Regions from separate parts of the Kytococcus schroeteri genome, predicted to be linked through region 1. Evidence: predicted binding sites of a transcription regulator. Region 1 holds the regulator's gene; the other holds the start of a gene.
What was found. The regulator LexA, encoded in region 1, represses DNA repair genes until DNA is damaged. The targets are predictions, from matches to a motif close to TCGAACANNTGTTCGA.

Region 1 (4,407 bases):
TCAGCCTGCCCATGCCGCCGGAGGCCGCGCAGGCCGCGGAGCGGGCCGGGCTGACCCTCTCGCAGCGGGCCGGGGGGGTGCGCCTGAGCTTCCACGTGTGGAACACCGAGCAGGACGTGGACCGCGCCCTGGAGGTGCTGGCGCCCTTCGCGCAGCGCGGCTGACGCCCGGCCGGTCCGGGGCAGGGCGGGTGGCCGACGAGCCGTCCGGTCCGGGCACGCACGTGTGGTGTGATGCTCTGCGTGCCCGACTCCCTGCTCCCGGACCCCGCCGGCGCCCAGATGGCCGCCGCCCGGGACGAGGCGCACCACGGACCCAGCTGGCGCGGACCCCGCCGTGGCACGGCCCTGTGCCTCTCCGGTGGCGGGTTCCGGGCCGCCCTGTTCCACCTGGGAGCCCTGCGCCGCCTCAACGAGCTGGGCATGCTCGGGCAGCTGCGCACCGTCTCGGCGGTGAGCGGCGGCAGCATCGCCGCGATGCTGCTGGCCGACCCCCGCCTGGGCTGGCCGACGCCGGACGCCCTGAGCCAGAGCATCGACTCGGCCGACCTGGTGGAGCCCGACCCGAGCGCCCCGCCGCTGCCGCGCGGCGACACCGTGCCCGGTGGCCTGTTCTCCGCCCCGCGGGTGGAGGGGTTCGAGCAGTACGTGGCCGAGCCGCTGCGTCGCCTGACCCGTCACAACCTGCGCACCCGCGCGCTGGTGTCGGGCTGGGGGCCCAAGGTGCGCCGCCCGGCCGACCGCAGCTCCCGGGTGCTCGCCGACCAGCTGGTGGACCACATCGACTGGTGGGCGGCCGACCTGCGGGAGGCCCGCCGCACCGCCGGCCCCGCCGTGGTGGTGGAGGCCACCGAGCTCGCCCACGGGGTCAACTGGACCTTCGCCGACTCCCGCGCCCACCCGCCGCGGGGCCGCGTCGGGGACTACCGGCTCGGCTACGGCGACCCGCCGGCGGGGCTGCGCCTGGCCGACGTCGTCGCGGCCTCGAGCGCCTACCCGCCGTACTTCGCGCCGTTCGACCTGGACGCCACGACGCTCGAGCTCAGCGGGGGTCACGCCGGGCACCTCGACGCGGCCGCCCGCCCCCGCATCGAGCGCACCGTGCAGCTGCTCGACGGCGGCATCTACGACAACCTCGCCCTGGAGCCGGTGTGGCGCGACCACGCCGGGGTGCTCGTGAGCGACGGGGGCGCGGTGTTCCGGGCCCGCAGCGCCCGCACGCCGTTGGGGCGCATCCTGCACGTCATCAGCATCGCCGCCGGTGGCGGGGAGGTGACGCGTCTACGCTGGCTGCACTCGGCCTTCAACTGGGGCGTGGTCGAGGGGGCCTCGTGGGCCATGGACTCGCGGGTCCCGCAGAGTTACCCCATCGAGGTGGCGGCACGCATCAACGCCATCCGCACGGACATGGACGCCTTCAGCGAGGCCGAGCAGAAGATCATCGAGCGGCACGGCTACGGGGTGGCCGACTCGGCCATCAGGCGGTACGCCCCGCACCTCATCCTGCGCGACGCGCCGGCGCGCTACCCGCACCCGGAGGTGGCCGACCCCGAGGTGGCGCTGCGGGCGCTGCGTGGGTCGGGGCGGGTGTCGCTCGTGGGGCGCCGGCCGCGGCGGGGGCGCGCGTGAGTGCCGGCGGCACCCTGCCCGAGGTGGCCACGCCGGTGACCCTGCCGCCGGAGGTCGTGGCCGCGCCCCAGGAGGTGGAGGCCCTCGCCGAGCTGCTGGCGACCCGCCGCCTGGCCGTGGTGACCGGCGCGGGGATGTCCACCGCATCGGGCATCCCGGACTACCGCGGACCGGACGGGGTGCGCCGCGTGCAGCCCATGACCATCGGGGACTTCCGTGCCGGCCCGGCCTCGCGGCTCCGCTACTGGGCGCGGGCCTTCGTGGGCTGGGAGCGGTTCACCGGCGCTCGTCCCAACACCGGCCACCGTGCGCTGGCCGCCCTGCAGTGCGAGGGGGTGGACACCGGGGCGGTCGCGGGCATCACCGGGGTGATCACGCAGAACGTGGACGGGTTGCACCAGCGGGCCGGGTCGCCGGACGTGCTCGAGCTGCACGGGACGCTCTCGCGCATCGTGTGCCTGGCCTGTGGGGCCACCGAGGAGCGCGAGCACCTGCAGGCGCGCCTGGCCGAGGCGAACCCCGACCACCGTCGGGTGGCGCTGGACGCCGGGCAGGTGCGTCCGGACGGCGACGTGGCCCTGGACGAGGAGGCCGTGGCGGCCTTCCGTGCGCCCCGCTGCCTGGCGTGCGGGTCCGACGAGCTCAAGCCGGACGTCGTGTACTTCGGGGAGAACGTGCCCCGCCCCCGGGTGGACGCGGCGTACGCGATGGTGGACGCCGCCGACGGGTTGCTCGTGCTGGGCTCGAGCCTCAAGGTGATGAGCGGGTACCGCTTCGCCCGGCACGTGCACCGCGCCGGGGGACCGGTGGTGGTCCTGACCCGCGGCTGGCACCGCGCGGACCGGGAGGCCACGCTCACGGTGGACGCGATGGTGCACACGACGCTTGCCGCGGTGGCCGACCGCCTCGGGGTGGGCGTCCCCGAGGCGTGACCCCCGTGCGGGAGCGTGGCGACCGGGTGCGCGCTGACCGGGAGTGCCCTGCGGGGGCTCAGACCCTGCGCAGCACCGCGGTGACCTTGCCCAGGATGGTGGCGTCGTTGCCGTCGATGGGGTCGAAGGCCGGGTTGTGCGGCTGCAGCCACACCTGGTTCTTGACCTTCTTGTAGGTCTTCACGGTGGCCTCGTCGTCGAGCAGCGCGGCCACGATGTCGCCGTTGATGGCGGCCTGCTGGCGGCGCACCACCACCCAGTCGCCGTCGCAGATGGCGGCGTCCACCATCGAGTCACCCTTGACGCGCAGCAGGAAGAGCTCGCCGTCGCCCACGATCTGGCGGGGGAGCGGGAAGACGTCCTCCACGCGCTCCTCGGCGAGGATCGGCCCGCCGGCGGCGATCTGCCCCACGACCGGCACGTAGGAGGCCGGCGGGCGGGAGTCGGCCGCCTCGGAGGGGTCCCAGGTGTCCTCCGGGAGCTTGCGGTACCCGCGGTCGCCCGGCCACTGGGCGTCGAGGATCTCCAGCGCGCGGGGGCGGTTCGGGTCGCGGCGGATGTAGCCCTTGCGCTGCAGTGCGTTGAGCTGGTGCTGCACGGAACTGGCCGAGGCGAGCTCCACCTCCTCGGCGATCTCGCGCATGCTCGGCGGGTACCCGCGCTCGTCGATGGAGCGGCGGATGCACTCCAGCACACGGGTCTGCCGGTCGGTCAGCGGCTCGTTCCGGCGCAGGCCGGGCTCGTTCTTCTCGGTCATGTCGGGGTCCCCCTTCGCGGGTCGTCGCGGCGGAGAACTGCGCGTCATGACGCCGGATCTCCGAGGTTGTCGGTGGTCACCGCTTCACTGCGTGGTGTCGGCAGGGCGTGCGGCGGGAGGTCCCGCTCGTACGCACGGCCGACAACCGGTGCACACAGGATACGACGTCACCGTCCCGCCAGAAGGACATCCGTTCGGGCGTGTCTTGGTGAGTGTCGGTCACCTGTGCTACACATAGTACAGACATGCGACGGACATCCGTCCGGACCTGGAGGAGATGACATGACTGCGATGACTGCGATGCCGCTGGAGGTGCGACCCGTTCGCCGTGGCGGGCGCCCGGTCGCGTCGGCCCGGGGGGCGGTGCGCCCGGCACCTCGCATGCGACTGACGGCCCGGGGGCGCGCGGCGCGACAGGCGCTCGTGATTGCCGTGGCGGTGGTGATGGTGCTGCTCGTCGCCTGGCAGGCGACCGGCGCCGGCCGGGACGCGGGGGTGGCCGAGCGCGTGGTGGTGGCCCAGGACCAGACGCTGAGCCACGTGGCCGTGGAGCACCTGCCCGAGGTGCCCGTGGACCGCGCGGTGCTCATGCTGCAGGAGGCGAACGGACTGGGCACCAGCCAGGTGCAGGCCGGTCAGGAGCTGGTCATCCCGCGTCGTTGACGAGGGAGTCGGCCCGGCCGGGGAGGAGGGACCGGCCAGGAGGGGGTCGAGGACTGCGTGGTCCTCAGGGACGTGTGGCCACGCGTGATGGGGTGCGCCGCGGACGTGAGACATCCGTGGCAGGGACGCCCCGTGAGGGAGAGAGCCCTCCCCACCGCCTCGTGGCGGTGGGGAGGGCTTCCGCTCGTGGGGGACCTGTCCGGGCGTGCCGTGGCCCGGTCAGTCGAGGGGGGTACCGGTGGCGCGACGCCACATGGGGCCGAGGCCCTCGAAGGGCGCGAACCAGCCGGAGATGTGCACGTCCATGACGAGCCCGTTGACGCCGGCGGTGAGGAAGTCGCTGGCGCCGCGCACGACCTCCACGGGCTGCAGGGCCAGCAGGTCGCCGGGCTCCTCCGCGTCGAGCATGCCCTGCTCCACCGCGAAG
Region 2 (4,407 bases), on a different contig from region 1:
GCGTGGCCGCCGCGCCGTGGGAGAAGGGCGTCAACGGGGAGTCGGCGGAGTCGCTGGGCCTGGTGGGCGCCTCGCTGGCCGGGGAGCACCCCAAGCAGCTGACGCCGGAGCTGGCGGCGGCGAGCGACGTCATCGTGCTGGTGGGCGACAACGCGCAGCTGCCGGCGGAGCTGGAGGGGCACCTGCCCGGTGACGTGCGCCGGTGGAGCACCGAGGAGCCGTCTGAGCGCGGACTCCAGGGCGCCGAGCGCATGGCGGCCCTGCGCGACGAGATCGACGGCCGGGTGCAGGCGCTGGCGGACGAGCTGCGCTGAGGCACCGGTGGACGCGGAGGCGGACGTCGTCGTCATCGGCGGCGGGCAGGCCGGACTGGCCACGAGCTACTGGCTGCGGCGCGCCGGCATCGGGCACGTGGTGCTCGACGACGCCGACGGGCCGGGTGGCGCGTGGGCGCGGATGTGGCCGAGCCTGCACGCGTTCAGCCCGCCGCAGCACTCGTCGCTGCCCGGGTGGCTCATGCCGCGGTGGACCGGTGAGGGGGCGTTCCCCTCGCGGCAGCACGTGGCCGACTACCTGACGGCGTACGAGGAGCGCTACGAGGTGCCCGTCCAGCGGCCCGTGCGGGTCGATGCCGTGCGGCGCGAGGGCGAGCGACTGGTGGTCGAGGGGCGACCCGAGGGCGAGAGATCGGCCTGGTGGGGGCGGGCCGTGGTGAGCGCCACCGGCACGTGGTCGCGGCCGTTCTGGCCGAGCGTGCCGGGCCTGCGGGAGTTCGCAGGCGCACAGCTGCACTCGGCGCAGTACCGGGGGCCGGAGTCGGTGCCGGGCGGGCGGGTGCTCGTGGTGGGTGGAGGCAACACCGGGGCGCAGCTGGCGGCGGAGCTCGCGGCATCGCGCGAGGTGGTGTGGGCGACGCAGCGTCCGCCACGCTTCATGCCGCCCGAGGTGGACGGACGGGTGCTCTTCGACGTGGCCACAGCACGGCGGGCCGCCCTCGATGCCGGCCGTCCGGACGACGGCGGGGTGGGGACGCTCGGCGACATCGTGCAGGTGCCGGAGGTGCGCGCGGCCCTGGCCGAGGGGCGCTTGGGTGCCGTGCCGATGGTGGCGCGGCTCACCGCATCGGGCGTGGTGTGGGGCGAGGAGGCGGCGGAGGCGGCCGGTTCCACGTGGAACAGCCCGCCCGTGGCGCCGGGCGAGGAGCTGCCGGTGGACGCCGTGCTGTGGTGCACGGGGTACCGACCGGCGCTGGCCCACCTGCGCCCGCTGGGGGTGCGCGGTGAGCGCGGGCACGTGGCGGTGGCACCGGGGTCGATGACGCGGGCCGCCGGGGAGCCGCGGCTGCACCTCATGGGCTACGGAGACTGGACGGGGCCGGCGTCGGCGACGCTCATCGGAGTGGGGCGGCCCGCACGCGCGGCGGCGCGGGAGATCGAGGAGGTGCTGCGGTGAGCGGGGCGGGGTCGGACGGTGCGTGGGGCGCGGTCGAGGCGTACCGACGGTCGTTCGGGGCGCTGTGTGCCGGGGTGCACGACCTGCTGCTGGACGCGCTGCCCGCCGGGCGGGTCCTGGACGTCGGGTGCGGTCCGGGCGGGCTGCTGGGACGGGCGCTCGACCGAGTGTGGGACGTGGCGGGGGTCGACCCCTCACCCGCGATGGTGGCCTGCGCCGCGCGCGTGGCACCCGGACGGGTGGAGGTCGGCGGGCTCCCGCGCCTCACGGTGGCGAGCGGGAGCCAGAGCGGGGTGGTGGCGAACTTCGTCGTGAACCACCTCGGCCACCCGGTCGACGGGGTGCGCGAGATGGCGCGCGTGCTGGCGCCGGGCGGACGCGTGGCGATGACGGTGTGGCCGGCAGGAGGCGCCGGGTGGGGTGGGCTGGTGGGCGAGGTCTTCTCCGCAGCGGACGCACGGGAGGTGGCGCCGGAGCGACTGCCCGAGGAGGTGGACTTCCCGCGGACCCCGCAGGGCCTGGCCGGCCTGTGTCGGGAGGCCGGGCTGACGGTGCGCGAGGCCCGGACCGTGGAGTGGGAGTGGGCGGTGGCCCCGGCGGACCTGTGGGCGGGTGTCGAGGCGGGGATCGCCGGGCCCGGGCGCAGGTTCCTGGCGCAGGACCAGGCGACCCGGGTGCGGGTGCGGGAGGCGTGGAGGGTTCGGGCGGGAGCCCGGGCGCAGGGTGGCGTGCTGCGCTTCTGGAACGAGGCGGTGCTGGTGGTGGGTGAGCACCGATGAGCGGATGTCCACAGGGTCCGCTGGCCGGGCAGCCCCAGCATCACACCGTCCACATGTTCGATGCGCGGGTTGCACTTGATGCAATACATGTACTATTCTTGAGGTAGCCGGTCGGACAGGGGGTCCGACCCTCGGTGAGCCACGAGGGGGTGGTGTACGTGCCCAAGACGATGCCGGAACGGTTCCCACAGGACGCAGGTGCGCCACCCCGCGTGGTCGACGGTGGCTCGACCACAGCCCCGATCGCGCCGGGGCAGCCGCCGGGCAGCGCCGGCGCCTGGCACGAGGTGACCGAGGCGTTCGCCGCCGCGGACCAGGCCGTGGACCGACTGCTGGCCGCGCTGACCGCGGCCGGCTCCGAGGAGGACCTGCCCGTCAGCCCCTCGGAGCTCGAGTGGTTGACCCGGACCGCCACGCGCTTCGGGGACCGGGGCCAGCAGGTCCGCGTACGCTCCCACTCGGTGCTGGCCACCGCGCGCCGGGCCGGGCGGGCCGTGCACGACGACGACGCACAGTTCGCGGCGGCAAAGAACGCCCGCACCTCTGGCGGGACGCGGCGCGACGCGGTACTGGCCGAGGCACTCGCGGAGCCCGTGGGCCCTCCCCCGTCTCCGGGGACCACGTCGGACGAGGCGGGAAGTCCCTCGACCCCTGAACCGGGGCCGCCCACCGCGCCGGGACCGCGTCCGTTGGCACGCGCGCTCGATGCGGGGCTGCTCTCCCAGGAGCACGCGATGGTGGTCCTGCAGGAGCTCGACGCCCTCCCCGCAGACGTGGACCCCGCACTACGACTCCGGGCCGAGGAGGTGCTCGTCCGCAAGGCCGAGCGACTGACTCCTCGTTCGTTGCGCCGGGCGGCTCGCCGCGTCCTGGGAGAGCTGGGCGTGCCGGAGGCCGTGGTGGACAGCCACCAGGACGAGCGCGTGCGCACTCAGGAGCAGAAGGCGTGGGAGGCCGCGTCCTTCTGGATGCGCGACAACGGCGACGGCACCGTCCACGGGCGGTTCACCCTCCCCGCGCTCCAGGGCCACATGCTCGGCAAGGTGCTCGATGCGCTCGTGGCACCGCGGCGACTGGCGCGCAAGGACGCGACGGACAGGACCCCAGTCGAGACTGCGGGGCCAGAGGCAACCGGGAGGGAGCACCTCTCGTGGAAGGACCGGCAGGTCGACTGGGCCCACGAGAAGGGCAAGGCCCTCTGCGAGCTGATCGACCACCTGCCCACCCACGAGTTGGGCGGTCGGACCAACGTCACGGTGCTGGTGACCACCACCCTGGAGACCCTGCGCGGTGAGACCGACCGAGCCGGCCTCACCGACACGGGGGTCGAGGTGTCTGCCGGCGAGGTGCGCCGACTGGCTGCCGGCGCGGGCATCGTCCCGGTGGTCCTCGGCGGCGACTCCGTCCCCCTCGACCTCGGGCGACGGACCCGGTTGTTCACCGAGACGCAACGCCGGGCCCTCGCCCTGCGCTACACCGAGTGCGCCGAGGAGAACTGCGATCGACCGTTCGCCTGGTGCGAGGTCCATCACGTGGACCCCTGGGGGTCCGGGTCGGCCCGGGGCGGCCCCCCGGGCGGGGCCACGGACCTGGTCAACGCCCTCCCCCTGTGCGGCCGGCACCACCGGCGGCTCGAGGACCCCTCGCTCACCCACACGATCACCTGCGACGGCGAGGGCCGCGGGGTCCTGCGTTTCCACCGGCGGGGCGGGCGGAGCAGGAGGGCGGACCAATGAGTGGACACCGCCCGCCCTGCCGTCGACCCACACGGGTCGGTCAGGTCGCTCATGCTGCCCAGGACACTCGGGCCGCTCAGGCCGTGGTGACCCCGTGGCGGGAGCAGGACGCCGTCCACCCGCGTGGCGTCACCTGCACCACCATGCGCCGACGGCAGGCAGGGCAGTACCGGGGCGGCTCCAGCTCGAGGCGCCGGGTGCAGGTGTCGTGCCCGGCATCCGCGAGCGGCTCGCCGCAGTGTCCGCAGTACGTGGGATGGACGGCGTGGGCGTCAGGGGTGGCGGCGCCGGCGTCGGCACCCCTCCCACCGCCGGCCACGACCCTCGGACCCTCAGCCGCCACGTCAGATGGTCTTGCTGAGCGCCTGGATGGGCATCTTCAGCTCGGCCAGCAGGTCGAGGTCCTGCTGCGGGTCGCGACCCAGCGTCGTGAGGTAGTT

Region 2: ACFFHC_RS05165 (HNH endonuclease signature motif containing protein) is a predicted target of LexA. The motif match lies at 2,277-2,292, and genes of this name have one in related genera.

Annotation. Positions count from the first base shown of each region.
Region 1 covers NZ_JBHLVH010000013.1:189,688-194,094, forward strand. The annotation lists gene ACFFHC_RS06620 (aminotransferase class V-fold PLP-dependent enzyme) at 1-164, shown strand, start outside; gene ACFFHC_RS06625 (patatin-like phospholipase family protein) at 243-1,628, shown strand; gene ACFFHC_RS06630 (NAD-dependent protein deacetylase) at 1,625-2,560, shown strand; gene lexA (transcriptional repressor LexA) at 2,619-3,317, opposite strand; gene ACFFHC_RS06640 (LysM peptidoglycan-binding domain-containing protein) at 3,600-3,980, shown strand; gene ACFFHC_RS06645 (hypothetical protein) at 4,200-4,407, opposite strand, start outside.
Region 2 covers NZ_JBHLVH010000011.1:93,615-98,021, forward strand. The annotation lists gene ACFFHC_RS05150 (arsenate-mycothiol transferase ArsC) at 1-314, shown strand, start outside; gene ACFFHC_RS05155 (ArsO family NAD(P)H-dependent flavin-containing monooxygenase) at 322-1,452, shown strand; gene ACFFHC_RS05160 (class I SAM-dependent methyltransferase) at 1,449-2,231, shown strand; gene ACFFHC_RS05165 (HNH endonuclease signature motif containing protein) at 2,366-3,967, shown strand; gene bsaP (biotin synthase auxiliary protein BsaP) at 4,044-4,310, opposite strand; gene bioB (biotin synthase BioB) at 4,312-4,407, opposite strand, start outside.